2 regions of the Nocardioides sp. NPDC087217 genome follow, and region 2 is predicted to be linked to the other one. Evidence: riboswitches for the same ligand, from Rfam matches in the RefSeq annotation. Region 2 holds a riboswitch; the other holds the start of a gene.

Region 1 (14,503 bases), on a different contig from region 2:
CGGGCGCGCTCCACGGCTTCTTGGACGCCTTCTTCCTCGGCTTCTCGCCGGAGCCGGCATCGGCGCCGTCGCCGGAGTCGCCAGCTGCGGGTCGCCCCGAGGACGTACCGCCGCCAGAGCCTGAGCCCGAGCCGGATCCCGAGCCGTCCGAGGATCCGATGTCGTCCGACGACTCCTCCGGGGTCGGCGAGCTGCTGGGCTCGGAGAGTGCGTCGAAGTCGAAGGGAACGTCCACCGCCCGCGAATCGGCCGAGTCGTAGAGGTCGCGCCCATCAGCGCGCATCGTCATGATCTGGTAGTCGGTGCCGGGGTCGAGCTGGGCGACCTGCGCGGCGTCGAGCGTGAACGTGTAGGTCCAGTCCTCGGGGTCGTCGGGGTTGATCACGACTGACTTGACGAAGGTGCTCCGTGTGCCTGATCCGCGGTAGCCGACCGGGTTGAGGGCGATCTCGATGCCCGGATCCTTGCCGGTGTAGTCGGTGCCGTGGACGCTGAGGACCACGCGGTCCTTCGACTGCTCGAGGATCGACACCTCGACCTCGGCGTCGGAGAAGGCGCTCCCCAGCCCAAGCGCGTACGTGGCGCCGACCGGGGCCAGCACCAGCGCGAGCGCCGTCGACAGCGTCACCACGATCCGAGAAAACACGGAGACCTCACAAGGCGGTCATTGGGGGGACTGGTGTCGGCCCGCCTTGCCCGACGCGGGGGAAGGTAGCCGTCTTTACCTTCCGTCGTGACCCGCGTCACCCAGGTGTTGATCGGTTGCGTCGATATTGAGGGGGTTGAGTGTCGTTCGGGTCGACGAAACGCCGAAAACGCCCGGGCGGGTATGCGGTCGGAAATTGTCGGCGGGACCAGGCAAGATGGTGCCCGTGAACGATGACGTGACCGACGCGGGCCCCGAGCAGAAGAACGAGCACCAGGAGCTCGTCGAGCAGATCGAGGATGCTCGCTACCGCTACTTCGTGCTCGACGAGCCGACGCTCTCCGACGCCGACTACGACCAGAAGTGGCGGCGGATCAACGAGCTCGAGGAGCAGTTCCCCGAGCTGCGCACCCCCGACTCGCCGACTCAGAAGGTCGGTGGCACGTTCTCGACGGAGTTCACCGCGGTCGACCACCTGCAGCGGATGGAGTCGCTCGACAACGTCTTCTCGTTCGACGAGCTCGCCGGCTGGCACGCCCGCATCGCCAAGGACGGCGCCGGCCAGGCCGAGCTGCTGTGCGAGCTCAAGGTCGACGGACTGGCCATCAACCTGCTCTACGAGAAGGGCCGCCTGGTCCGGGCGCTGACCCGCGGCGACGGCCGCACCGGCGAGGACGTCACCCCGAACGTACGCACCATCAAGTCGATCCCGCACCGGCTCACCGGCACCGACGAGTTCCCGGTGCCCGACCTGGTCGAGGTGCGTGGCGAGGTCTTCTTGTCCATCGAGGCCTTCGACAAGCTCAACGCCTCCCTGGTCGACGCGGGCAAGCCGATGTTCGCCAACCCGCGCAACTCCGCCGCCGGGTCGCTGCGTCAGAAGGACCCGCGAGTGACCGCGACCCGCGCGCTCGGGATGGTCTGCCACGGCATCGGCGCCCGGGAGGGCTTCCAGCCGGTCGCCCAGTCGCATGCGTACGACGCACTGAAGGCCTGGGGGCTGCCCACCTCCCAGCGGGTCAAGGTGCTCAAGACCCTCGCCGAGGTCGAGGAGTTCATCAGCTACTTCGGCGAGCACCGCCATGACGTCACCGAGCACGAGATCGACGGTGTCGTGATCAAGGTCGACGACATCTCGTTGCAGCGCCGCCTCGGCTCGACCAGCCGCGCCCCGCGATGGGCGATCGCCTACAAGTACCCGCCGGAGGAGGTCAACGCCAAGCTGCTCGCCATCGACGTCGGCGTGGGCCGCACCGGCCGGGTCACGCCCTTCGGCGTCATGGAGCCGACCAAGGTCGCCGGCTCGACCGTCGAGCGCGCGACGCTGCACAACGCGCACGAGGTGAAGCGCAAGGACGTACGCCCCGGCGACACCATCATCCTCCGCAAGGCCGGCGACGTGATCCCGGAGATCCTCGGCCCGGTGCTGCCGCTGCGACCCGACGGGCTGCCTGAGTGGGTGATGCCCACCGAGTGCCCCGCGTGCGGCACCACGCTCGCCGAGCAGAAGGAGGGCGACAAGGATTTGCGCTGTCCCAACCATCGCGGCTGCCCCGCCCAGGTGCGGGAACGGGTCTTCTTCGCCTCCGGACGTGGCGCCTTCGACATCGAGGGGATGGGCTACGAGGCGGCCGACGCGCTGCTGGCCGCCGAGGTGATCACCAACGAGGGCGACATCTTCTCGCTCGACGAGGGCAAGCTCGCCACCACGGCGTTCTTCACGCGGGCCGCGAAGAAGGCCGAGAAGGACGCCGGGGCCGGCGACCGGGTGCTCAACGCCAACGCGCTGGGACTGCTGCGCAACCTGGAGGAGCGCAAGCAGGTCCCGCTGTGGCGGGTGCTGGTCGCGCTGTCCATCCGCCACGTCGGCCCGTCCGCGGCCCGGGCGCTGGCCACGGAGTTCGGCTCGCTGGACGCCATCTGGGCGGCCTCCCAGGAGGAGCTGGCCGCCACCGAGGGCGTCGGCGGAATCATCGCCGAGGCCATCGTCGAGTGGCGCCAGGTCGACTGGCACCAGGAGATCGTCGAGAAGTGGCGTACGGCCGGGGTCTCCCTCGAGGACGAGCGCGACGAGTCGGTCGCCCGCACGCTCGAGGGGCTGACCATCGTGGTCACCGGCTCGCTGGAGGACTTCTCCCGCGACGGTGCCAAGGAGGCGATCATCAGCCGTGGCGGCAAGGCCGCGGGGTCGGTCTCGAAGAAGACCGACTATGTCGTGGTCGGCGAGAGCGCGGGCTCCAAGGCCGCCAAGGCCGAGGAGCTGGGCCTGCCGATCCTCGATGAGGCGGCGTTCAAGGTCCTGCTCGAGAGCGGCCCGACTGGACTCGGCTAGAAAATACCCCCCATAGTGTGGCGTCGTGCTCGACGCTCTTCCCCCACTCCTCACGGTCGCCGCGGTCCTCCTGGTCCCGGCGACCGTGCTGCTGTTCACGATCCGTACGCCGCGTGCCGGCTCGCTCTCCGCGGGCACCGCGGTCCTCGCGGCGACCCTCACCGCGGTGGTCGCCCTCGGGGCCGGCCTGCTGCTCGGTCAGGACGCCGTCCAGGCCGCGATCGGAGCCGTCGTCCTCGGCTCCTCGCTGCTGGCCTGGCTGCCCGCGGCACGGGACTGGGACGTACGCGGCCTGGTCGCCTGGGCACTCACCATCGACGTGGGGCTGCTCTACCTGACCTATGTGGGGCTGTGGACGGTCACGGTCCACCCCGGAGCGTGGACGACGACGCTGTCGAGCCTGCTGTGGGTGCTGGAGGTCTTCGTCTTCGTGATCGGCGTGGGCTACCTGTGGGAGATGGTGGACGTGCTCGCCCGGCGCCGCTGGCGCGGGTGGCCGACCCGGGGCGAGCACCACCCCGGCTGGCGCCATCCGTTCGTGAGCCTGCACGTCCCCACCCACAACGAGCCGCCGGAGATGGTCATCGAGACCCTCGAGCGGATGCTCGAGCTGGACTACGACGCGTACGAGATCCTGGTCATCGACAACAACACCGACGACCCCGCGCTGTGGCTGCCGGTGCAGGACTTCTGCGAGCAGTACGACGGGGTCACCTTCATCCACCTGGCCAACTGGCCGGGGTTCAAGTCGGGGGCGCTCAACTACGCGCTGACCCGGATGAACCCGCGCACCGAGGTCGTCGGCATCGTCGACGCCGACTACCACGTCGCCCCCGACTTCCTGGCCCACAACGCCCCGCTGTTCAGCGACGAGTCGGTGGCCTTCGTGCAGACGCCGCAGGACTACCGGGACTGGGACGTCTCGGCGTACTTCCGCCGGCTCTACCACTCCTACGGCTACTTCTTCGACGTCAGCCAGGTCTCTCGCAACGAGCGCAACGGCGCCATCTTCGGCGGCACCATGGGACTGATCCGCGCCTCCGCGCTGGTCCGGTCCGGCGGCTGGGACGAGTGGTGCATCACCGAGGACGCCGAGCTGTCGCTGAGGCTGCTGAAGATGGGCTACAACGGCATGCACGTCGACCGCTCCTACGGCCGCGGCGTGATGCCGCTGACGTTCGAGACGCTCAAGAAGCAGCGGTTCCGGTGGTGCTTCGGCGGCATCCAGATCCTGCGCATGCACTGGCGCTCGTTGCTGCCCGGACGTCGCACCGAGGCCAACCAGATGACCCTGGCGCAGCGCTGGGCCTACCTCGTCGGCGGGCTGCAGTGGTTCGGCGACCTCGCCGGAGCGCTGTTCACCTTCTTCCTGATCTCGGGCGCTATCGACCTGATGCTGGGCGGAGGACTGGTCGTACGCCGCCTCTCGGGGCTCCTCCTGTTCGCCACCGTCGCGCTGGTGCTCTTCGGCGCGGCCCGATCGATCGCCCTGGTCCGGCTCCGTGGCGGTGCCTCCTGGGGCGACGCGCTCGGCGCGTTCGGGCTCTGGCTGGCGCTCGGGGTGACCGTCGCGCGGGCCTCCTGGCTCGGGCTGGTCTCGCGCGAGGGCACCTTCCTGCGTACGCCGAAGATCAAGGGGCAGCCGCGGGTGCGGGACGTGATTCGCGGCAACCTGGTGGAGACCGTCGCGGCGTCGGTCTGTCTCGTCATGGCCCTCGTGGTCGGCGTCCGCGGCGGGGCGACCGGCGTCGCCATCGCCGTGCTCCTCGCGTTCCAGGGTGTCGGCTACCTGCTGGCCCCGATCAACAGCTGGGCGGCGATCCGCAGCGACCTGCCCGCCGACCTGCGACGCCGTCGGGAGCGGATCTGGGCATGGAGCGCCGCCGCAGCGCCCGCGGCTCGCCGCGGCGGACTGGTGCTGGCCTTCAGCTCGGTGATGCTCGCCGGACTGGTCGCGCTCGCGGCGCCGGTGGGCAGCCCGGACGTACCCGAGGTCGGCGACGTCCACGGTGCGCTCGAGAAGAAGCCGCGCGACCGGGAGGACCGGCCCACCCCCGCACGGAGCCCGGCGCCGGAGCCGACCGCCGACCCGACCCCGGTCGCGGAGCCGTCATCGAGCGGGGACGGTGGCGCCACGGTCAGCACCCGGCCCACCCAGGCCGCCGATCCGACCCCGACGTCAGATCCCACTCGCGGTGCCGATCCGACCCAGGCGGCGCCCACCCAGCCGGGCTCGGGCGGTAGGCCGACCGACAAGCCGTCCAACGGCGGCGGCCCGAACAAGACCCAGTAGGCGTCATCTGCTCGCTGCGGCGTTACCGACGTGAGAGTTGGGGCCGCTGACACCTAGGATGTGCGGCATGCCAGAAATCACCCGCGACGAGGTCGCGCACCTGGCCGACCTCGCCCGCATCGACCTCAGCGACGCCGAGCTCGATCACCTTGCCCCGCAGCTGCAGGTGATCCTCGAGTCCGTCGCCTCGATCCAGGGGCTTGCCGGCGACGACGTGCCTGCCACCTCCCACCCGCTTCCGATGACCAACGTCTTCCGTGAGGACGTCGTCGTGCCCGGTCTGACGCCGGAGCAGGCGCTCTCCGGTGCGCCTGCCGTCGAGGAGCAGCGATTCTCGGTGCCGCGGATCCTGGGGGACGAGCAGTGACTCTCATCGAAAAGACCGCCGCGGAGCTGATCGACGCGCTCGCCGCCGGTGAGACCACCTCGGTCGAGCTGACCCAGGCCCACCTCGACCGGATCGCCGCGGTCGACGGCGACGTCCACGCCTTCTTGCACATCGACGCCGAGGGTGCGCTGTCCCAGGCTGCCGCCTCCGACGCGCGACGCGCCAACGGCGACGCGCTGCACGCTCTCGACGGTGTGCCGATCGCGGTCAAGGACGTGCTGACCACCATCGGCCTGCCGACGACCTGCGGATCCAAGATCCTCGAGGGCTGGGTTCCGCCGTACGACGCGACTGTGGTCAAGAAGATCAAGGCAGCCGGCCTGCCGATCCTGGGCAAGACCAACATGGACGAGTTCGCGATGGGCTCCTCCACCGAGCACTCCGCGTACGGCCCGACGAAGAACCCGTGGAAGCTCGACCGGATCCCCGGCGGCTCCGGTGGTGGGTCGGCCGCGGCCGTCGCCGCCTTCGAGGCCCCGCTGGCCCTCGGCACCGACACCGGCGGCTCGATCCGCCAGCCGGGTGCCGTCACCGGCACCGTCGGTGTGAAGCCGACCTACGGGTCCGTCTCCCGCTACGGCCTGGTCGCCCTGGCCAACTCGCTGGACCAGGTCGGCCCGGTGACCCGCACCGTGCTCGACTCGGCGCTCCTGCACGAGCTCATCGGGGGTCACGACCCGCTCGACTCGACCTCCACCACGACCCCGGTGACCGGGCTCGTCGACGCCGCCCGTGCCGGCCTGACCGGTGACCTGAAGGGCGTCAAGGTCGGCGTCATCAAGGAGCTCGCCGGCGAGGGCTGGGCGCCCGACGTGATGCGCAAGTTCAACGAGTCGGTCGACCTGCTCACCAAGATGGGCGCCGACGTCGTAGAGGTCTCCACGCCGAGCTTCCAGCACGCGATGGCGGCCTACTACCTGATCCTGCCGGCGGAGTGCTCCTCCAACCTGGCCAAGTTCGACGCGATGCGCTACGGCCTGCGGGTCACCCCCGACGGCGACCCGTCGGCTGAGGACGTCATGAAGGCGTCCCGCGACGCCGGCTTCGGCGACGAGGTCAAGCGCCGCATCATCCTCGGCACCTACGCCCTGAGCAGCGGCTACTACGACGCCTACTACGGTCAGGCGCAGAAGATCCGCACCCTGATCATCGAGGACTTCAAGAAGGCCTTCGAGCAGGTCGACGTGCTGGTCTCGCCGACCTCCCCGTCGACCGCGTTCCCGCTGGGCGCGAAGCTCGACGACCCGCTGGCCATGTACGCGCAGGACCTGGCCACCATTCCGGCCAACCTGGCCGGCACGCCCGGCATCTCCATCCCGGCCGGGGTCTCCGACGTGGACGGGTTGCCCGTCGGCGTACAGCTCCTGGCTCCGGTCCTGGAGGACGCCCGTCTCTACCGCGTCGGTGCCGCCCTCGAGGGCGCTGTCGGCCAGGTGCTCTCGATCGACAAGCTGGAGGTGGCCCGATGACCGAGACACTGGTCGGTTTCGACGAGGTGCTGGAGCGCTACGACCCCGCGATGGGCCTCGAGGTCCACGTCGAGCTCAACACCAACACCAAGATGTTCTGCGGCTGCCCGGCGACGTTCGGCGGCGAGCCGAACTCCCAGGTCTGCCCGACCTGCCTCGGCCTGCCCGGCTCGATGCCGGTCGTGAACGCCAAGGCCGTGGAGAGCGCGATCCGGATCGGCCTCGCGCTGAACGGCTCGATCGCGGAGTGGTGCCGGTTCGCCCGGAAGAACTACTTCTACCCGGACATGCCGAAGAACTTCCAGACCTCGCAGTACGACGAGCCGATCGTCTACGACGGCTACCTCGACGTCGAGGTCGAGGGGGAGACCTTCCGGGTCGAGATCGAGCGCGCCCACATGGAGGAGGACACCGGCAAGACCACCCACATTGGTGGCGCGACCGGCCGCATCCACGGCGCCGACTACTCGCTGGTCGACTACAACCGGGCCGGCATCCCGCTGATCGAGATCGTCACCCGCCCGATCCTCGACACCGGTGCCAAGGCACCGCTGGTGGCGAAGGCCTACGTCGCCGCGCTGCGCGAGATCCTGCTGGGTCTGGGTGTCTCTGACGTACGCATGGACCAGGGCTCGATGCGCTGCGACGTCAACCTGTCGCTGTCCCCGAAGGGTTCCGGCAAGCTCGGCACCCGCACCGAGACGAAGAACGTGAACTCGCTGCGCTCGGTCGAGCGGGCCGTACGTTTCGAGATGTCGCGCCACGCCGGGATCCTCGACGCGGGGGAGGCGATCTTCCAGGAGACCCGCCACTTCCACGAGGACACCGGCACCACCTCGGCCGGGCGGGCGAAGTCGGACGCCGACGACTACCGCTACTTCCCCGAGCCCGACCTCGTCCCGGTCGCGCCGTCGCGCGAGTGGGTCGAGGAGCTGCGGGCGAGCCTGCCGGAGCGCACCGCTGACAAGCGGGCCCGCCTGCAGGTCGAGTGGGGCTACTCCGACCTGGAGATGCGTGACGTCTGGGCCGCCGGGGCGCTGTCGCTGATCGAGGCGACGGTCGCCGAAGGTGCCTCCGCACAAGCCGCTCGCAAGTGGTGGATGGCCGAGCTCTCCCGCAGCGCCAACGACCGTGGCGTCGAGCTCGCCGAGCTCGGTGTCACCCCGGTGCAGGTCGCCGAGGTGCAGAAGCTGGTCGACGCCAAGACGCTGACCGACAAGCTGGCCCGTCAGGTCTTCGAGGGCCTTCTCGCTGGTGAGGGCACGGTTTCCGAGATCATCGACGCCCGCGGGCTCGCCGTGGTCTCCGACGACGGCGCGCTCGGCGCAGCCGTCGACGAAGCCATCGCCGCCCAGCCCGCGGTCGCCGAGAAGATCCGCGGCGGCAACCAGGCCGCAGCCGGTGCGCTCATCGGTGCGGTCATGAAGGCGACCGGCGGCAAGGCCGACGCCAAGCGTGTCCGCGAGCTGATCCTGGAGAAGCTCTCCTGACTCACGCCGAGTCGGCTCGTTCTGACAGCAAACTCCGCCGAGTCGGCGCGTCATGACGCGCCGACTCGGCGGTGGTTTTGGTCAGGATGAGCCGACTCGGCGATGGGGTGCACTGGCAGACTGTCCGGCGTGACCGTGACCGAGCCCTTCCGCATCGCACTGCTCATCGACGCCGACAACGCGCCTGCCTCGAAGATCGACGACATCTTGAACGACCTGGCCGAGTACGGCGAGGTGACGATCCGGCGGGCCTACGGCAACTGGACGAAGTCCGAGCTCAAGGGCTGGATCGAGGAGCTGCACGACGCCGCGATCAGGCCGATGCAGCAGTTCGACCTGACCGCGCACAAGAACGCCTCCGACATGGCGCTCGCGATCGACGCGGTCGAGCTGCTGCATGCGGCGATCCCGGACGCGTTCGCGCTGGTCTCGTCCGACTCCGACTTCACTCCGCTGGTGCACTACCTGCGAGAGAAGGGTCGCGCGGTCTACGGCTACGGCCGGGAGAAGACGCCGGCGCCGTTCAAGAGCGCCTGCACCCGGTTCACGGTGGTGGAGAAGCTCGGCGGCTCCGAGGAGGAGACCGAGGCCGATACCGAGCCCGGGACCACGCGCACCCGCAAGCAGTCGTCCTCGGCGACCAACGGCCAGGCGTTGAAGCGCAATGCCCGGCTGATCCAGCTGCTGCGCAACTCCATCGCCGCGGCCGCCGACGACGACGGTTGGGCCCTGGTCGGCACCGTGGTCTCCCGCATCCGCAACCAGTCCTCCGAGGACCCGCGCAACTACGGGTACGCCACCTGGACCAAGCTCATCAAGGCGATCGACCTCTTCGAGCTCAAGGACGAGGGCACCTCCGCGATCGCGGTCAGCGACAAGCGCACCAAGAAGTGACGTACGTCTTCTAGGGCTTGGCCACCGAGTCCTCGGCTGCTTTCGGGCGGGCGCACTTGATCCCCTTGGGCACGGACCCGTGGAGGTGCTTCAGCGCGGCCTTGAAGTCGCGGCAGCGCTCGGTGTCCTCCTCCTTGTTGCGGGGGTAGCCGATCGCCGCATTGACCCCGCCCATGTCGAGGGCGTCGGCGAGCGGGTTGATGTCGCGGGCGACGGTCCAGTACCACCGCGAGATCGGCGCGCTGTAGTCCAGCGACCGGGCGAGCTCGGGACGGCGGCGCAGGTCGATGTCGAAGTAGGCGCCGGCGTCGGTGTAGTTGGCCTCGCCGGTCAGCTGGATGTAGCCGCGGCCGGTGAACTTCCGCTTGTCGCGGCCCTTGGCGTCGTGGTGGAAGGAGCTCTCGTTGGCGAGCGTGGTCAGATACGCCGCCTGCCGGTAGGCGGTGGTGATCCCGGCATCGGCCATGGCGCGGTTGAGGCTCGGCAACCCGGTCTCGACGGTGCTCCGGTCACCGACCTTCTCGCCGAACATGGCGACCAGATCGGCGTACGTCACCGATGTCCGTGCCTCCTGCGCGCCGGCCATCGTGGTCGGGGAGAGGGCGAGAAGGGTGGCCGAGATCGATGCTGCGACAAGGCCGAGAATCCTGTGGCGCATGGGGACAGAGTGACTGCTCGGCGGCGATCCCGCAAGAGGCCCCCGCCCGGCATAGGATGGGGCGTCTCAATCAACACACGCCGTGGTGGGGGAAGCCGGTCGAATCCCGGCGCTGACCCGCAACCGTAGGCCCAGGCACCGAGAGTGTCCTGAGCGAGCCGGAGCACCTGCCGACGGACGCGTACTGACCTGACGCTGTCGTGGAAAGCAGCGGGTCGGCCCTGGGCCTTCCCGACGAACAGCGCGGAAGGAACCATGAAGAAGACCGTCCTCGGTGGCATCGCCGCCACCCTCGCCCTCACCTCGCTCGCCGGCTGTGGCGAGAAAGCCGTCGAGGAGGGGGAGAAGCCCACCTACGACGCCAAGGTGTCCACCTCGGTGGCCGACTGGCTCGTCGCCCAGGCGCCGGAGGGCGTGGCCCGCAACGCGCAGTACGGCACCGATGACTTCGGGCTCAGCGCCGACATCGGGATCGCGCTGGCGGAGGTCGGCGGCTACGACGAGGAGATCTCCACGATCGCCGCGGCGGTGATGGAGAACAAGAAGGCGTACACCTCACCCGGGTTCGGCACCGTCACCTCGGCCGGCGCCACCGCGAAGGCGCTGGTCCTGCAGCAGAACGTCGACGCCTCCGACCCCGGTCTGCTCAAGCAGCTCGAAGGCACCGTCGCCGAGAACGGCCGTATCGCCGACGAGCTCGACCCCAAGAACAAGGAGGCGGCCGACTACTCCAACACCATCGGACAGTCGTACGCCGTGTGGGCGCTCAACAACGCCGAGAGCAAGGAGGCCGCGGCCGCGACGGAGTTCCTGGCCGGGCAGCAGTGCGAAGAGGGATGGTTCCGGGTCACCTTCGCGGCCGACCCCACCGCCGCCGACCAGACCTGCGACGCCGACCCGAAGGCCGTCCCAGACGCCGACGCCACCGCGTTCGCGCTGATCGCCCTGTCCGGCGTCGCGTCCCCGGAGGCGGAGAAGGCCGTCGAGGCCGGCGTCGACTGGCTGAAGGAGACCCAGGCGGAGGACGGATCGTTCAAGGCGGCCACCGGCAACATCGCCAACTCCAACACCACCGGCCTGGCCGGGTGGGCGTTCGGTCGCGCCGGTGAGACCGACGCCGCGGAGAAGGCGGCCAGCTGGGTCGCCGACCACGTGGTGACCTGTGGCGACGACACCGGCGCGGTGGCCTATGACGACGCCGCGCTGACCGAGGGCAACACCAAGGGCCTGACCAAGGAGTCCGAGGGGATGTACCGCCTCGCCGCGGCCCAGGCGCTGCCGTCGCTGGTCTTCCTGCCCAAGGATGCGACCGCGAAGAGCTCGTGCTGATCCTGCGGTCCGCTGCGGTGGCTCTGGCGTTCCTCGCCGGGGCCACCGCCCCCGTCTTCACGTCCGTCTCCGCCGTCTCCGCGTCGTCCGCTCAGGCGTGCGACGGGGTCACCGTCGTCGTCGAGCCCAACGCTCTGGGCGGCGACCCCGAGGTCACCTGTGTCCAGCCCGAGGAGGGTGACACCGGCGCCGACCTCTTCGAGAAGGCGGGACATCCACTCACCTATGTGACCTCGATGCCCAGCGTCGTATGTCGCATCGATGAGCGGCCGAAAGCCGCCGGTTGCGCCCAGATGCCGCCTGCTGACGCGTACTGGTCGCTGTGGATCAGCGACGATTCGGGGGCCTGGAGCTATGCCTCCAGAAATGTTACCGAAATCAGCGTGACCTCCGGGCAGGGTGTTGCGTTCACGTGGATAGACGACGATGTCGTTACCGCTCCGGCGACGGAGCTTGGGGATGCTGTGGGGGCGCCCTCAAGCCCGTCGCCGGAGTTATCTCCGGAGGAGCCGACGGATTCGGCCTCCGAGACCGAGCATCTGCCCGCCTGGGTCGCGCCCGCGGGGATCGTCGCACTCTTCACCGTCGCCGGTGCCGTGTGGTGGCGCCGGCGATGAGCACCATGTTCCGGGCGGCCGCGGTCGCGCACCTGCCCCGTGATCTGCACCCCGTCGCCTGGTGGGTCTGGGCGATCGGCATGGCTGCGTACGCCTCCTTCACCATCAACCCGCTGCTGCTCCTGCTCGTGGTGGGGGTGGTGTCGGTCGTGGTCGCCGCCCGTCGTGGCGAGCAACCGTGGGCGAAGGCGTTCCGGCTCTACATCGGTCTCGCGGTGTTCATCGTCGTGACCCGGGTGCTCTTCCGGGTGCTGCTGGGCGCCGTTCCTGGCCACGTGATCCTCGACCTGCCCGAGATCCCGCTCCCGGAGTGGGTGCTCGGGATCCGGCTGCTCGGGCCGCTCACCCGCGAGGCGCTGCTGGCCGGTCTCTATGACGGGATGCGGCTGGGCGTCATCGTGATCTGCGTCGGCGCGGCCAACGCGCTGGCGAACCCGAAGCGGCTGCTGCGCTCGCTGCCGCCGGCGCTCTACGAGGTCGGCACCGCTGTCGTGGTGGCCGTGACGGTGCTGCCGCAGCTGGCCGAGTCGGTGCAGCGGGTGCGCGCCGCGCAACGGCTGCGTGCCGGTGCGACCGGAAACGTCAGGCGCCTGCGCCGCTTCCTGGTGCCGGTGCTCGAGGACGCCCTGGAGCGGTCGATGGCGCTGGCGGCGGGCATGGACACGCGCGGCTACGGACGTACGGCCGGCGTCCCGGTCGCCACCAGGCGGATCACCTCGGCGCTCATGCTGGTCTCGCTCGTCGGGCTCTGCGCCGGCGTCTATGCGGTGCTGGACGGCACCACGCCAGGCTGGCTGGCCGCCACCATGCTCGCGCTCGGCGTCGGCGCCGCCGCCGGTGGGCTGGCGCTCGCCGGCCGCCGGGTGACGCGGACCGTCTACCGGCCCGACCGATGGCGGTGGCCGGAGGTCGTGGTGGCTCTGAGCGGGATCGTGGTCGGCGCCGTGGGCTGGTGGGTCGCCCGCTACCAGGTCCCGGTCGCCTTCCCGGGGGTGAGTACCGTCCCGGACGTCACGCTGATCGCCATGGCCGGTGTGCTCGTCGGGCTGGTCCCGGCCCTCGCCGCCCCGCTACCGGCATCATCGCTCGCTCACCAGGAGGCAGTCGCATGATCGAGCTGCGAGGCATCACATTCACCCCGCCCGACTCCTCCGAGCACGTGCTCAAGGATGTCGACCTCACCATCGAGGAGGGCGAGCTGCTGCTCGTCTCCGGTCCGACCGGCTCGGGGAAGTCGACCCTGCTCGGCGTGCTTGCCGGCCTGGTGCCGCGCTTCTCCGGCGGCGTACTCGACGGTGACGTCCTGCTCGACGGCACCTCGATCGTCCGCACGCCGCCGCGCGAGCGCGCCGGGATCATCGGCTACGTCGGGCAGGACCCGGTGGCCGGGTTCGTCACCGACACGGTCGAGGAGGAGCTCGCCTACGGGATGGAGCAGCTCGGCCTCCCGCCGGCGACCATGCGGCGCCGGGTCGAGGAGACCCTCGACCTGCTCGGCATCGCCGAGCTGCGACAGCGGTCGCTGCGTACCCTCTCGGGCGGGCAGCAGCAGCGCGTCGCGATCGGCTCGGTGCTCACCACCCACCCGCGGGTCGTCGTGCTCGACGAGCCCACCTCCGCCCTCGACCCCACCGCCGCCGAGGACGTGCTCGCCACCATCACCCGGCTGGTGCACGACCTCGGCACCTCCGTCGTCCTCGCCGAGCACCGGCTCGAGCGGGTCGTGCCGTTCGCCGACCGCATCGCGCTCCTCGTCGGCGACGGCTCCGTCGCGGTCGGCGACCCCGCCGAGGTCCTGGAGACCTCGCCCATCGTGCCGCCGCTCGTCGAGCTGGGCCGCGAGCTCGGCTGGTCGCCGCTGCCGCTGACCGTGCGGGATGCGAAGCGGCGGGCGCGGGGGTTGGAATACCCGGTTAACCGGGTATCCCTGCACTTCTCTGGCAATGCAACGCCAGAGAAGCGACGGAAAAGCCTGAGAAGTTCCGGGCTGACCGTCACCCGAGGACGTACGCCGGTCCTGCACGACGTCTCGATCGAGCTGCCCGCGGGGCGGGTGACGGCGCTGATGGGACGCAACGGCTCGGGCAAGTCGACGCTGCTGTGGACGCTGCAGGGGACCCAGAAGCGGCTGGCCGGATCGGTGGACGTCGGCGGTAAGGATCCGGCGACCCTCGACCCCGACGAGCGACGCGAGCTCGCCGGGCTGCTGCCGCAGACCGCGGCGGACCTGCTCTACCTGGAGACGGTGGCCGAGGAGTGCGACGCGGGTGGCCCACGGACCAGGGAGATCCTGGACAGCCTCGTCCCCGGCATCCCCGACGGCCAGCACCCGCGCGACCTCTCCGAGGGCCAGCGCCTGGCTCTGGCGCTGTCGCTGATCCTGAGCG
Region 2 (14,503 bases):
GGCGACATCGCGCGCCTGGAGTCGCTGATGGAGGAGTACGACCGGATCTCCTCCATGGACCCGGCCAAGCTGCCCGCCATCCGCGGCGAGATCTGGCAGCTGATGAAGGCCGCCGAGCTCCACCGCGACCTCGGCATGGAGGAGCGGCCCGAGGACGACGACTTCGACGACTTCATGCTCCACATCGACGGCTGGCTCTGCGAGATCAAGGACGCCCAGATCCGCGACGGGCTGCACGTGCTCGGTGCCGCGCCGGAGGGTGAGGCACGCGTCAACCTGGTGCTCTCGATCCTGCGCGCCGCGCAGGTGTGGGGCGGCGTCGGCGGTGCCGTGCCCGGGCTGCGGGCGGCGCTCGGGCTCAAGGAGGGCGCCGACACCCGGGCCGTCGACGAGATCGAGACCCAGGCGAAGGATCTGGTGCAGCGGATGGATGCGGCCGGCTGGGACCCGGCGGTCGCCGAGACGCTCCACGACGACCCGGCCGTGCGGCAGGTGCTCGTCTTCGCCGCCGAGCAGGTGGTGCCGCGGCTGAACGGGACGACCGACGAGCTGTCCGCGGTCCTGCACGCGCTGGACGGTGGCTTCGTCCCCGCGGGGCCGTCGGGCTCGCCGTTGCGGGGGCTCGTCAACGTACTTCCGACCGGGCGCAACTTCTACACCGTCGACCCGCGCGCGGTGCCGTCGCGGCTGGCCTGGCAGACCGGGCAGGCGATGGCCGACTCGCTGCTGCAGCGCTACCTGGACGAGACCGGCGACTACCCGACATCGGTCGGGCTCTCCGTCTGGGGCACCTCCGCGATGCGTACGTCCGGAGACGATGTCGCCGAGGTGCTCGCGCTGCTCGGGGTGCGGCCGGAATGGGACGAGGCCTCCCGCCGGATCACCCACCTCGACGTCATCTCGCTCGAGGAGCTGGGCCGACCCCGGATCGACGTGACCGTACGCATCTCCGGGTTCTTCCGCGACGCGTTCCCGCACGTGGTCTCGATGCTCGACGACGCGGTCCGGATGGTGGCCGACCTCGACGAGCCGGACACCGACAACTTCGTCCGCGCGCACACCCTCGAGGACCTCGCCGACCACGGCGACCAGCGCCGCGCGACGTCCCGGATCTTCGGCTCCAAGCCCGGCTCGTACGGCGCCGGGATCCTGCAGGTGATCGAGGCCGGCAACTGGCGCTCCGACCAGGACCTGGCCGACGTCTACGCGGCGTGGGGCGGCTTCGCCTACGGACGCGACCTCGACGGCGCCCCGGCAGCCGACGACATGCGCGCCAACTACCGCCGGATCAAGGTCGCCGCCAAGAACGTCGACTCCGCCGAGCACGACATCGCCGACTCCGACGACTACTTCCAGTACCACGGCGGCATGGTCGCGACCGTCCGCGCGCTGACCGGCAGCGATCCGAAGGCGTACGTCGGCGACTCCACCTCCCCCGACGCCATCAAGACCCGCACGCTGCAGGAGGAGACCAACCGCGTCTTCCGGGCCCGGGTGGTCAACCCGCGCTGGATCTCGGCGATGCAGCGCCACGGCTACAAGGGCGCCTTCGAGTTGGCCGCGACCGTCGACTACCTCTTCGGCTTCGACGCGACCGCCGGCGTGGTACAGGACTGGATGTACGAGAAGCTCGCCCGTGAGTACGTCCTGGACGAGACCAACCAGGAGTTCATGCGATCCTCGAACCCGTGGGCGCTGCGCGGCATCGTCGAGCGGCTGCACGAGGCTGCCGAGCGCGGGCTGTGGGAGTCGCCCGACCCCGAGCTCGTCGCGGCGATGCAGGAGATCTATCTCGACATCGAAGGTGACCTGGAGGAGGAATGAGTTCTTCTGGCAAGCGTCGCATCAAGATCATCGGGGTCGGCCCCGGTGACCCCGACCAGGTCACCCTCGAGGCCGTGGCGGCGATGCGGTCGGTCGACTACTTCCTGGTCACCGACAAGTCGGGCACGGTCAAGCAGGGCATGCCCGACCCGCTGGTCCGGGCCCGCGAAGAGCTGCTCGACCGCCACCTCTCCGCTCCCGCGCGGGTCGTCAAGGTCGACGACGCGCCTCGCGAGCGGCGTGAGGAGTTCACCGGGACCGACGCGGAGTACCGGGCCGCCGTCGCCGCCTGGCACCGGGCCCGGGTCGAGCGGTACCTCGCCGTGCTCGCCGAGCACCCCGGCGACGTCGGCTTCCTGGTCTGGGGCGACCCCGCCTTCTACGACTCCACGATCCGCGTCGTCGACCAGATCTCCGAGCAGCTCGACATCGAGGTCGATGTCATCCCCGGGATCTCCTCGGTACAGCTGCTCGCCGCGCGGCACCGGCTCGTCCTCCACGACGTCGGGCGGCCGCTCTACGTCACCACCGGCCGCGCCGTGCTCGAGGCTGTCGAGGCCGGGCACGACAACCTCGTGGTGATGCTCAACCGGGTCGTCGACCTCCCTGGGCTCGAGGACTGGCGGATCTGGTGGGGCGGCAACCTCGGCACGCGTGAGGAGGAGCTGGTCGCGGGCACGGTCGGCGAGGTTCTGCCGGCGATCGAGTCCGCTCGAGCACGGTTGCGCGAGACGTCCGGCTGGGTGATGGACATCTATCTGTTGCGAGCCCCGCGCCGATGAGCGGGCTGCTGGTCGCCGGCACCACCTCGGACGCGGGCAAGTCGGTCGTGACGACCGGGCTGTGCCGGGCGTTCGCCCGACGCGGCGTCAAGGTGGCGCCCTACAAAGCCCAGAACATGTCCAACAACTCGATGGTCTGCGAGACGCCGGACGGGACAACGGCCGAGATCGGCCGGGCCCAGTGGGTACAGGCCCTGGCGGCGCGGGTCACCCCCGAGCCGGCGATGAACCCGGTGCTGCTCAAGCCCGGCTCCGACCACCGCAGCCACGTGGTCCTGATGGGGCATCCCGCGGGCGAGGTCTCCTCCCACGACTGGGAGGCGGGGCGCCGGCATCTCGCGACCGCGGCCCATGCGGCGTACGACGATCTCGCCTCGCGTTTCGAGGTCATCGTCGCCGAAGGCGCGGGCAGCCCGGCAGAGATCAACCTGCGGGCCGGGGACTACGTCAACATGGGGCTGGCCCGGCACGCCGGGCTGCCGACCGTCGTCGTGGGCGACATCGACCGGGGCGGGGTGTTCGCGGCGATGTACGGCACCCTGGCGCTCCTCGAGCCCGGGGACCAGGCCCTGATCAGCGGTTTTGTGGTCAACAAGTTCCGCGGTGATCTCGGCTTGTTGAGGCCCGGGCTCGACTCGCTGGAGTCGCTCACTCAGCGCCCGGTCTTCGGCGTGCTCCCCTGGGAGCCGTCGCTGTGGCTCGACTCCGAGGACGCGCTCGACCTCGAGGGGCGCCGTTCGGCGGCAGGCACGACCCGCAAGGTCGCGGTCGTACGCCTCCCCCGCATCTCCAACTTCACCGACGTCGACGCGCTCGGGCTGGAGCCGGACCTCGACGTCGTCTTCGCCTCCTCGCCGGCCGATGTCGCCGATGCCGATCTGGTCGTCCTGCCCGGCACCCGGTCCACGATCAGCGACCTGGCCTGGCTCCGCGCACGCGGCCTCGACGTGGCCCTGACCGAGCACGTACGCCGCGGCCGCCCGCTCCTCGGGATCTGCGGCGGCTTCCAGATGCTCGGCGGCGTGATCGCGGATCCCGACGGTGTCGAGGGCTCGGTCGCCGAGGTCGAGGGGCTGGGCCTGCTCGACGTACGCACCGACTTCACCCCCGCCAAGAATCTCCGCCTGCCCACCGGGTCGGCGCTCGGGGTCGAGGCGAGCGGCTACGAGATCCACCACGGCCGGATCACCCGCGGCGACGGAGTCACCGAGTTCCTCGGCGGCGCCCGCTCCGGCAACGTCTTCGGCACGATGTGGCACGGCAGCCTGGAGGGCGACGCGCTGCGCGGCGCCTTCCTCGCGGCGACACTCGGCCGCGAGCCGTCCACGGTCTCCTTCCCGGCCGCCCGCGAGCGCCGCCTGGACCTGATCGGCGATCTCGTCGAGGAGCACCTCGACGTCGACGCCCTGCTCGACCTCGCCCTCGCTGGTCGAGCCGACGTCGTGAGGAACGAACGACGTCGCGTCGAGACCAACACGTTCCCCTCGAGCGCGATGGCTGACCGTGTTGGTCTCGACACGCCTCCGCCTAGCGGCTCCGGCGGCTCGACCAGCGGGGAGCGAGGCTCGACCAGCGGGGGCGACGGCTCGACCAGCGGGGGCGACGGATCGACCAGCGGAGGAGCCCAACGATGAGGCTGTTGATCCTGGGCGGGACCGGGGAGGCGCGGGACCTGGCGGCGCGGCTGGTCGACGACGGGGTCGACGTCACCTCCTCGCTGGCCGGACGGGTGGCACGGCCGCGGCTTCCGGTCGGCGCGGTGCGGATCGGTGGGTTCGGTGGGGTCGAGGGGCTGCGGACGGCTCTCGCGGAGTACGACGCGGTCGTGGACGCGACGCATCCGTTCGCCCGCGGGATGTCGGCCAACGCGGCCGAGGCCTGCGAGCTGACCGGCCATCCGCTGCTCCGTCTGGAGCGGCCGGGCTGGACACCCGACCCGTCCTGGGTCTACGCCGACGGCCACGACCAGGCCGCGGATCTCGCCGCTGGCCTCGGCGCCCGACCGTTCATCACGGTCGGCCGCCAAGAGCTCGGCCGCTTCGTACCCGCACTGGCCGGGCGTGCGGCGCTAGCACGCGTGGTCGACCGGCCCGAGCTCGACCTGCCCGAGCCATGGACGCTGCTGACCAGTCGCGGACCGTACGACCTCGAGGGTGAGCTCGCGTTGATGCGGGAGCACCGCACCGACGTACTCATCACCAAGGACTCCGGCGGCACCTACACCCGGCCGAAGATGGATGCGGCGGCCGAGCTGGGCGTGAAGGTGGTCGTCGTCCGTCGGCCGGGCGGGCCCGGCGAGGTCCAGACGGTCAACGATGTCGCCGACGCGGTCACCTGGGTCAAGGGGCTCCGGTGAGCGTCCGCGTCCTCGTCGGGATGTCGGTGACCGATGTCGACCGGCGCCGGGAGCTGCTCGGCTGGGCCGGTGAGCTCGGCGCGAGCCTCGCGTTCCTGCAGATGGGCGGTCCCTCGCTCTCCGCCGAGCTGACCAGGCTCGCCGACTCCGGAGCGACAACCGTCACGCTGGCCGGCGTCAGCCTCGGCCCGCTCGCCCCCGGCCACTCCTGGCTGCGCCGGATCGCGGCCCACTGGTGGCGTGAGCGCCCCGGGGATCGCCCCGAGATCCAGATCGCGACCCGCCTGGCGACCACCCGCGACGACTTCCCCGACGCGCTCGCCGAGACCCGGCCGGTCACCGGCACCGAGCCCGGGCTGACCTCGCCCGCCTGGGAGCGAGTCCCCGACCACGTACGTCAGGTCCTGATCTGCCGCGGCCCCCGCTGCACCGCGAAGGGCTCGGAGGAGACCGCGAGAGCGGTGATCCTGGGCGCGATGGAGGCCGGTCTCGGCGACGACGATCTGCTGATCACCCACACCGGGTGCCAGTTCCCGTGCAACCAGGCGCCGGTGCTCAGCGTCCAGCCCGACGATGTCTGGTACGGCAACGTGGAAGCGGCCGCCGCCCGGGTGATCGTGCGTGATCACCTGGCCGACGACCGCCCCGTGGAGGCCTACCGCCTCCCCCGCTGCTGAACCTTCTCGTGGGCTGCTCACAGGCTCGCGGCAAGGGCCTTTCGCTCCGCGACGGCGCGCTCCGTCGCGTGCAGCCTGATCACCAGGCCGGTCAGTGCCACTCCGATCACACCCCACATGGTGGCGAGCGTGATCAGCGATGCCCGCCGGAAGAACCACAACGTGTCGGCGGGGAAGTCCCCGACCTCGTTGACCGTCGTGAACAGCTCCCCGGCGACGACCATCACGACCAGGTAGGCCGCGATCGCGCCGACCACGGCGAGATAGGTGCCGAACCGTCCGCGCAGCCGCACGGCGGCGTACGTCACCACCACGGCAGCCACGACCGAGAGGGCCTGGAAGGCGAAGTAGACCGCGGTGCGGACACCGATGGTGTCGCCGCTGCCGACCGCCGGCGGGGTCGCCGGATATTTGAGGAAGGGCACCAGCGCGACGGCGACGAACCCGATCAGGGTGACGAGGGCCGTCGACTGTCCCGGCGTGAGCCGTCCGATCCGCCCGAGAGCGAATGCGGCGACCAGCCCCAGGATGCCCCCGAGCGCGACGCCGACGGCCAGGGTGCCGGTCAGCAGCCCCCAGGTGCTCTGGTTGGTGCGGGAGACCTCGGCGGCCTCCTCCTCACCGGCCTCGGAGCCCTCGGCGGCATGCGAGTGCGAGTGCCCGTCGCCACCGGCCTCCTCCAGCGCGATGGCAGCACCGACCTGCGGCTCACCGACGGCGTACGCCACCAGGAAGGTGACGACGCCGGCGAGGAGTCCAGCTAGGAGGCCGCGTACGAGAAATGCACGCGGGCTCATCAGTGGCAGGGGTAGCCGAGCAGGTGACGACCGTCGTGGACCCACTCGTGGATGAGCGTGCCGGACGGGATCGAGACGGCGCCCTGGTCGGCGCTGATGAAGAAGAGCACCAGGAGACCGAGCAGACCGAAGAAGAGCGCCCAGGGGGCCAGCTCACGGAGCGGGATGGTGGGAAGGTCGGCGCCGGCGACGGGCGCCACAGCGTGCTGCGACATATGTCCTCCTCAGGGATACCTGCGTCCCTGTTCGTTGGGGTTGGACGGACACTCGGGTCTGACTCCACCGCCGCGGGGCGATGTCACAGTAGCGCGACTGTGCCGGAGTTCCACCGGCTTCCTCATGTCCGTTGCGTGCACTATAGCGGGATCTCAGCGGAGCCACTCGTTGCCGACGAGGTTGGTGAGATCGGCGATGTCGAGCCTCGGTTCGATCCCGGACTCGGGTGCGAGACCGAAGTGCTCCAGCGAGCGCCGGACCCACTCGGCGGCGTCGATGTTGAGCGGGCCGGAGACCCACATCGCGTAGGGCAGGTTCACGAACCTGTTCTCCTTGACGGCCGGGAGGTCGCGGGAGGCCGGGTTGGCCTTGAGCACCTTGACCTTCTCCTCGTAGGACTGCCCCGGGTAGTCCACGAAGTAGATGACGTCGGGCTCGGCGGCAGCGAAGCGCTCCCAGCCGACCTCGGTCCAGGTGTCCTCGACGTCGGCGGTCGCGTTGGTCACTCCGGCGGTGTCGAAGATCGCCTGCGGTCCCCCGAAGGATCCGGACGTGAAGATCGCGTCGGTGCCGGAGTCGAAGAGGAACGCGGTCGGCTCCTCGTCGGGCTTCGGCGCGCTCTCCAGGGCCGCGCGGCGCTCCTCGATGTCGGCGACGACCTTCTTCGCGGTCGCGTCGTGGCCGGTCAGCTCGCCGATGTTGAGCAGATCGGTACGCAGCGCCGTCCAGGCGTCCATGGTGCCGCGGTCACCGTCCTCCTGCCGGCAGGTCTCGCTGAGCAGGTAGGTCTCGATGCCCCGCTCCTGCACCATCTCGGGAATCAGGTTCCGCGACTCGCTGAACCCGTAGCCCCAGCCCGCGAACATCAGCTGCGGGTCGAGGGCCAGGACCGTCTCCAGCGTCGGATGGTCGTCGCCCACGATCTCGAGCTCGTCGACCCTGTCCTCGGGGTAGGCGAGCTCGAGCAGCTGCTGGTCCCGGGCCAGGCCGGTGACCGCGACCAGCTCCTCGCGGGCACCGACGGCCAGGGCGATGGAGATGATCCCGCCGTCGTAGGCGTACAGCTCGGTGACCGGCTGGTCGACCGTGAGCTTCTCGCCGCAGTTCTCGACGGTGATCGCGTCCTGGCCGGCCTCCTCGGCGGCCTTCTCCGCCGTCCCGCAGGCGGTGAGGATCGTGGTGCCGAGCGCGAGCGCGGCGAGGCAGCCGAGGCCGGGGCGTACGTGGCGGGTGATGCGCTGGTTCATGCGGATCGGTCCTTCCGAGGATGGATGAGCAGGTGGGGCTGGTCGAGGTGTGGGTGCGGCACCTGGACCGAGCCGACGCCGAAGTGGTGCTCCACGCGGATGCTGTCGAGCACCTCGACCGGCGGCCCGTGGGCGACGACGGTGGCCGGGCCGCTGTCGGGGTCACTGCCTCGGGGCCGGCCGAGGACGGCGAGCCGGTCGAAGGAGCGGAGCGCCAGGTCGAGGTCGTGGATGGTCGCGACGAGGGTCTCGGCCCGCTCGGCGACGCTCTGCAGCAGCCGCAGCTGCCAGGCGACGTCGAGATGGTTGGTGGGCTCGTCCAGGAGCATCACCGGGCTCTCCTGGGCGAGGCCCCGGGCCATGACCGCGCGGCGCCGCTCGCCGCCGGAGAGCCGGTCGCACGGGTCGTCGATGCGGTCGGCGAGGCCGACGGCGTCGAGGGCCGCCCGGACGATCTCCCGCTCCTGGCGCCCGCCTCGCGACCAGGGCCGGGTGCGGGGCACCCGGCCCAGCGCGACCATCTCCCCGACGAGCAGCTCGGCGGAGGCGACCTCCTCCTGGGGGACGTACGCCAGCCGGCGGGCGCGTTCGCGCGAGCCGATCCGGGCGGTCTCCTGGAGCTGTCCGGACTCGTCGGCGAGACAGGCCTGGCCGGTGCTGGGCCGCAGCACCCCGGCGAGGATCCGCAGCAGCGTCGACTTCCCCACGCCGTTGACGCCGACGATGCCGAGGCGGGCGCCCACCGGCACGTCCAGGTCGACGTCGCGCAGCACCTCGCGCTGGCCCAGCCGCGCTGAGACCCCGCGAAGCCGGAGCGCGGCCGGCGACCCACTCATCGGTCACCGCCGAACCGATACTGACCGCGACCGAGCAGCAGCAGGAACAGCGGCGCGCCGACGACGCCGGTGACCACCCCCAGCGGGATCTCCTGCGGGCGTGCCACCAGCCGGGCGAGCACGTCGACCCACAGCAGGAACACCCCACCTGCCAGGGCCGCGACCGGGAGCACCACCCGGTGCCGCGCGCCCACGAGCAGCCGGGCCGCGTGCGGCACGATCAGACCGACGAACCCGATCCCACCACTGACCGCGACCAGGATCCCGACCAGCACCGCCAGAGCGACGAAGAGAGTCGTACGCAGCGCCGCGACGTTCACGCCGAGCGCGGCAGCGGTCTCAGGCCCTGCGGCGAGGGCGTCCAGCCAGCGGTGCAGAGCCAGCATCCCGAGACCGAGGACGAGGCTGAGTGCCGCGGGCAGCCACAGCTTCTCCCAGCTGGCACCGCCGACGCTGCCGAGCATCCAGAACATCACCGAGTCCGCCGCGCGCGGATCATCGCTCATGAAGACCAGGAACGAGGCGATGGCGGAGAGCCCCGAGGAGAGCACGACCCCGGAGAGCACCAGCCGGATCGGGGTCAGCCCACCTTGGGCGGTGGCCACCAGCCAGACCAGCAGCGCCGAGCCGACGGCTCCGAGCAGGGCGCCGCCGGAGACGGCGTAGGCGCCGAGACCGGCCAGCGCGCCCGTGGTGATCGCGGCCGTCGCCCCCACCGAGGCGCCGGAGCTGATCCCGAGGAGGAACGGGTCGGCGAGCGGGTTGCGGACCAGGGTCTGCATGCCGGCACCGGCCACGGCCAGACCCGCGCCGACGGCGAGCGCCATCAGCGCCCGGGGGACGCGCAGCTCCCACACGATCACGTCCCACTTCCCCGGTGCGTCGCCCTGGAGCCGGTCGACGACGGCCGCGACGACCTCGCCGAGAGGGATCCGCTCGGAGCCGAAGGCCAGGGACGCCACGGCGCTGAGCGTCGCGGCGAGCAGCAGCCCGACGGCCAGCGGCACGAACGGCAGCCGCCGCCTCCCGGCACCGGCGGGGCTCGGGATCAGGGTGGGGGTCTCGCGGCACGGCGTCTGCACGCAGTTCGGCCTCTCAGGTCCTCTGGACCCTGGTCGCGAGGGCCGTGACGAACGTCTGAGCCGACAGGTTTTCGGACTCGGGTTCAACCGGCGACGCTGCCTTCCCAGGGACCCGTTCCCCAGTGGCTGCCTAGCGTCGCCGTCGCCCTCACCGCTGCGCGCCAGTCCCGGATTCACACCGGAGTTCCCTGGCATCCATCAGGATGCGTTCGACTCGGCGCAGAGGCTAGCACGGGTCGTCGAACCGGTGCCGGGGATGTTTCCGACGACACGGCGAAGCACAAGATCTAGGAAGTTGCATTGATGTAATTCCCGCATATAGTGGTCCTCGCAGCTGGTTCTCCCACCTCGGCGACGGGGCGGGAGAGGCAAGAGGGAACCCGGTGCGAGTCCGGGACTGCCCCGCAGCGGTGAGTGGGAACGACCGCCGTCACGAAGCACTGGGAGCAAGCCATGCCCCTGGGAAGCGACGGCCACTAGGACCAGCACGACCACGCCCACGAGTCCGAAGACCTGCCAGTGCCCACCTCATGGTGGGGTCCGCGACCTCGAGGGAAGGTCAGGGGATCGAGCGAGCACCACGTGACCGGGTCCGCCCGGGCGCGCTGCCGTCGTCCTCCCTGCCCCGGCACGGATGCACGAGACATCCAGCGGGCCGCGGGGCCCGCGTGAGCAAGGGGCATGGGCTTGATCGACACCGAGGGTCTACCGATCCGCACCGAGAAGTCGGCGTACGTCTTCGACTATCCGATGGCCGAGGACCTGGCCAAGAAGCAGCGGAGCATCTTCTGGACCGCCGAGGAGATCCCGGTCGAGAACGACAAGCAGGATTTCCTGGTCAACATGACCGACGCCGAGCAGGCGGCGGTGAAGACGACGCTGAAGCTGTTCACCATCTACGAGCTGATCCTCGGCGGTGAGGTGTGGGGCGACCGGATCTTCCACGCGTTCCCGCGTCCGGAGGTCCAGATGATGGCCAACGCCTTCTCGTTCGCCGAGCTGAACATGCACGCGCCGTTCTACGCGAAGCTCAACAAGGTGCTGATGATCGACACCGAGGAGTTCTACGACTCCTACAAGAACGACCCGGTGCTGGCCGAGCGGATCCAGTTCGTGTGGGACGCGATCGCCGACGAGGACCTCCTCTACGCGCTGAGCGTCTTCACGCTGATGGAGAACTGCGTCCTCTACTCCAACTTCGCCTTCCTCAAACACTTCCAGTCCGGCGGGAAGAATCTGCTGCAGAACGTGATCAGCGGCATCAACTTCTCCGCCCGCGACGAGAACCTGCACGCCACCGGCGGCGCCTGGCTGTTCAACACCACCCTGGACGAGTACGCCGCCACCGTCCCGGCCGACAAGTTCGAGGCCGAGCGTGACGACCTCTTCGCGAGGGTTCGTGGCGTCGCCGAGCACCTCTACGCCCACGAGGCCCGGATCGTGGAGATGCTCTTCGACCACGGGCCGATCACCGGCATCGACCAGGCCGACCTGGAGACCTTCGTGAGGTCCCGCATCGACATGACCCTGGAGAACATGCGGATGGAGCCGCTGTTCAACGTCGAGGCCAACCCGATCGCCGAGTGGTTCTACAGCGGCATCAACGGCACCCAGTTCCACGACTTCTTCCAGGTCACCGGCAACGAATACAACCGCAACATCGGCGAGACGGAGTTCAGCTTCTAATGAGCAACAGCAACTGGGAGGCGCTCTCCGCCGAGCGCAAGGCCCTGCAGGCCGACGGCGTCGTGCCCGCCTTCATGACCACGGCGGGCTATGCCATGTTCAAGGCCAAGTACACCGTCGCCGACCAGAGCGTCCGGGAGCGCTACGAGACCATCGCCAGCACCGCCGGCGACCTCGCCGACGAGATGTACCCCCGCGAGGACGGCGTCTCCTGGACGGAGCGGTTCTTCGAGGCTATCTGGAACGGCTGGCTCTCGCCGTCGACGCCGGTGCTGTCCAACCTCGGCACCGACCGGGGTCTGCCCGTCTCGTGCGAGGGCTCGTACGTCGAGGACTCGGTGTGGGGCTTCTACGAGACCCTCAAGGAGGCGGCGATCCTCTCCCAGAACGGGTTCGGGACCTCGGCGTACCTCGGTGATGTCCGGCCCCGCGGCGCGAAGTTCAGCGACAACGGCAAGGCCAACGGCGTGGTCCCGGTCTTCTGCAACTTCGTGGAGATGACCAACCAGATCAGCCAGGGCGCCACCCGCCGCGGCTCCTGGGCGGGCTACCTGCCCGTGGACCACCCGGACTTCTACGAGCTCGCCGACCTGATCTTCCGCGAGCCCGCCAACAAGAACATCGGCTGGATCTTCAGCCAGGCGTTCATCGACCGGATGCTGGCCGGGGATCGCGATGCTCTGGAGCGCTACCAGCGGGTGCTGAAGATCCGGGTCGTGCTCGGCAAGGGCTACATCTGGAAGGTCGACACCGTCAACGCGGCCCAGACCGAGTCCTACAAGGCCAACGGGCTGGAGAACAAGGCCTCCAACCTGTGCTCGGAGATCACCCTCTTCTCCGACGAGGACCACTCCTACACCTGCGTGCTCTCCTCGCTGAACCTCTCGACCTACGACGAGTGGAAGGACCAGGACACGGCGTACGTCGCGACCGTCTTCCTCGACGCGGTCGCCGAGGCGTTCCTGCGCAAGGCCCGCACCATCCGTGGTCTGGAGCGGGCGGTGCGCTACACCGAGAAGGCCCGCAGCCTCGGGCTGGGCGTGATGGGCTACCACGACTACCTGCAGAAGCAGCGGGTGCCGTTCGAGTCGGACAAGGCGGCGGCGCTCAACAAGGACATCTTCGAGCGGATCTCGGCGGATGCCGACGCCGCGTCGCGGTGGATGGGCTCGGTCGCGGGCATCCCGGAGTGGTGCGTCGGACGGCGCAACTCCCACCTGATGGCGATCGCGCCGACGATGAGCACCGCGGTGATCGTCGGCGGCACCAGCCAGGGCATCGAGCCGTACGTCGCCAACGTCTGGAACCAGACCACCTCGGCCGGCGAGATGCCGCGGGCCAACCAGAACCTCGTCGAGGTCATGGAGGAGCGCGGGGTCTACGACCAGGCGCACATCGACGACATCGTCGACCACGGCGGTTCCGTCCAGCACGTCGACTGGCTCGACGAGCACGAGAAGGACGTCTTCAAGACGGGCTACGAGATCGACCAGGAGGTCCTGCTCGCTCGCGCATCGGACCGGCAGGTCCACATCGACCAGGCCCAGTCGCTCAACCTGTTCTTCCAGGCCGACGCGACCCCGCAGTACATCAGCAAGATCCACAAGCTGGCCCTGCTCGACCCGAACATCAAGAGCCTGTACTACCTGCGCTCGCGAGCCGGCATCCAGGCCAGCAAGCAGACCCGCACTTCGAACTGACCACCTGCGACCGAGAGGCATGACCATGAACGAGAACCCGACCACCACCGACGCCATCGACGATCTCACCTGGGACGACTGGAGCGACGCCGCGGTCTGTGCCATCGAGAACGGCCCGGACTGCGAGGCCTGCGAAGGATGAGCGACCCCACCACCGGGCGGCCGACGCTGACGGTCTGCCGCGGCTGCTGCTGCGGGACGGAGCGGAAGTCGCCCGGGGTGGACCATGCGGCCGTGCTCACGACGCTGAACGCGGCGGCCGGGGAGTCGGCAACGGTACGTGTCGCCGACTGCCTCGGCCCGTGCGAGCGTGCCGACGTCGTGGTGGTCGGCCCCTCACCCGAGGGGCGGCAGCGCGGGGCGCGGCCGGTCTGGGTCGCCCGGGCCGGCTCGGTGCGGGTCGCCGACGCCCTGGCCGAGTGGACCCGCGCCGGCGGACCGGGCATCGCCGAGGCACCACCCGCCGTCCTGGCTCGGGCCTTCCGTCACGGGCGCTGAGTGATGACGGCGTACGCCGCCGCGACCAGGGCCGCGCCGATGCCGACCCTGCGTGCCAGCGTGGTGGCGCTGACCACGTCGGCGGGGGTGGCGTCGCGGCCGTCGCCCATCACCGCGCGGTGCTCGACACGGTTGCCGTAGTAGCGGTTCGTGCCGCCGAGGCGGATGTCGAGGGCACCCGCGAAGGACGCCTCGACGACGCCGGCGTTCGGGCTCGGGTGCCGCGCGGCGTCGCGCCGCCAGGCCTCCCACGCTTGCCTGGCCCGCGACGACGCGGCGGCCAGGGTGAGCAGGCCGGAGAGGCGCGAACCGGGCAGGTTGAGCAGGTCGTCGAGGCGGGCGCTGGCCCACCCGAAACTCTCGTAGCGGTCGTTGTGGTGCCCGACCATCGCGTCCAGGGTGTTGGCGGCGCGGTAGCCGAGCAGGCCGGGTACGCCCGCGACGGCGCCCCACACCAGCGGTGCGACCACTGCGTCCGAGGTGTTCTCGGCGACGCTCTCGACCACGGCCCGGGAGACCTCGGAAGCGTCGAGCTCCTCGGTGTCGCGGCCTACGAGGTGGGTCAGCCGCTGTCGCGCGGCCGGGAGGTCGCCGCGGTCGAGATGGGCGTGGACGGCCAGCGCCTCCCGCTCCAGCGAGCGGCCGCCCAGGACCGCCCAGGTCGCGGCGGCGGTGACCAGGGTTCTCCCCGCTCTTCCCGGAGCGGCACGTTCGGCAACCGCTCCGAGGACCACCGCTCCCCCGACCAGGGCGGCCGCGTGCAGGACCCCGCGGGCACGGTCGTCCGAATACCAGGCCCGTT

The links. A riboswitch is a leader RNA that binds a small molecule or an ion and turns the genes downstream of it on or off. The one in region 2 is predicted to bind cobalamin.
Region 1: it holds a riboswitch for cobalamin, as region 2 does, so the genes downstream of both, ACIO3S_RS27810 (prenyltransferase/squalene oxidase repeat-containing protein) here and ACIO3S_RS16450 (FecCD family ABC transporter permease) in region 2, are expected to answer to the same signal.

The regions. Positions count from the first base shown of each region.
Region 1 covers NZ_JBIUZB010000010.1:98,508-113,010, reverse strand. The annotation lists gene ACIO3S_RS27850 (hypothetical protein) at 1-628, opposite strand, end outside; gene ligA (NAD-dependent DNA ligase LigA) at 864-2,978, shown strand; gene ACIO3S_RS27840 (glycosyltransferase) at 3,004-5,271, shown strand; gene gatC (Asp-tRNA(Asn)/Glu-tRNA(Gln) amidotransferase subunit GatC) at 5,339-5,638, shown strand; gene gatA (Asp-tRNA(Asn)/Glu-tRNA(Gln) amidotransferase subunit GatA) at 5,635-7,128, shown strand; gene gatB (Asp-tRNA(Asn)/Glu-tRNA(Gln) amidotransferase subunit GatB) at 7,125-8,618, shown strand; gene ACIO3S_RS27820 (NYN domain-containing protein) at 8,748-9,512, shown strand; gene ACIO3S_RS27815 (hypothetical protein) at 9,523-10,170, opposite strand; cobalamin riboswitch at 10,216-10,360, shown strand; gene ACIO3S_RS27810 (prenyltransferase/squalene oxidase repeat-containing protein) at 10,426-11,499, shown strand; gene ACIO3S_RS27805 (hypothetical protein) at 11,493-12,116, shown strand; gene ACIO3S_RS27800 (CbiQ family ECF transporter T component) at 12,113-13,228, shown strand; gene ACIO3S_RS27795 (ABC transporter ATP-binding protein) at 13,225-14,503, shown strand, end outside.
Region 2 covers NZ_JBIUZB010000003.1:445,992-460,494, reverse strand. The annotation lists gene ACIO3S_RS16495 (cobaltochelatase subunit CobN) at 1-1,824, shown strand, start outside; gene cobF (precorrin-6A synthase (deacetylating)) at 1,821-2,606, shown strand; gene ACIO3S_RS16485 (cobyric acid synthase) at 2,603-4,240, shown strand; gene ACIO3S_RS16480 (cobalt-precorrin-6A reductase) at 4,237-4,962, shown strand; gene ACIO3S_RS16475 ((2Fe-2S) ferredoxin domain-containing protein) at 4,959-5,639, shown strand; gene ACIO3S_RS16470 (CbtA family protein) at 5,657-6,436, opposite strand; gene ACIO3S_RS16465 (CbtB-domain containing protein) at 6,436-6,651, opposite strand; gene ACIO3S_RS16460 (ABC transporter substrate-binding protein) at 6,805-7,899, opposite strand; gene ACIO3S_RS16455 (ABC transporter ATP-binding protein) at 7,896-8,735, opposite strand; gene ACIO3S_RS16450 (FecCD family ABC transporter permease) at 8,732-9,751, opposite strand; cobalamin riboswitch at 9,862-10,046, opposite strand; cobalamin riboswitch at 10,136-10,353, shown strand; gene ACIO3S_RS16445 (ribonucleotide-diphosphate reductase subunit beta) at 10,505-11,503, shown strand; gene ACIO3S_RS16440 (ribonucleoside-diphosphate reductase subunit alpha) at 11,503-13,203, shown strand; gene ACIO3S_RS16435 ((2Fe-2S) ferredoxin domain-containing protein) at 13,342-13,701, shown strand; gene ACIO3S_RS16430 (cobalamin biosynthesis protein) at 13,689-14,503, opposite strand, start outside.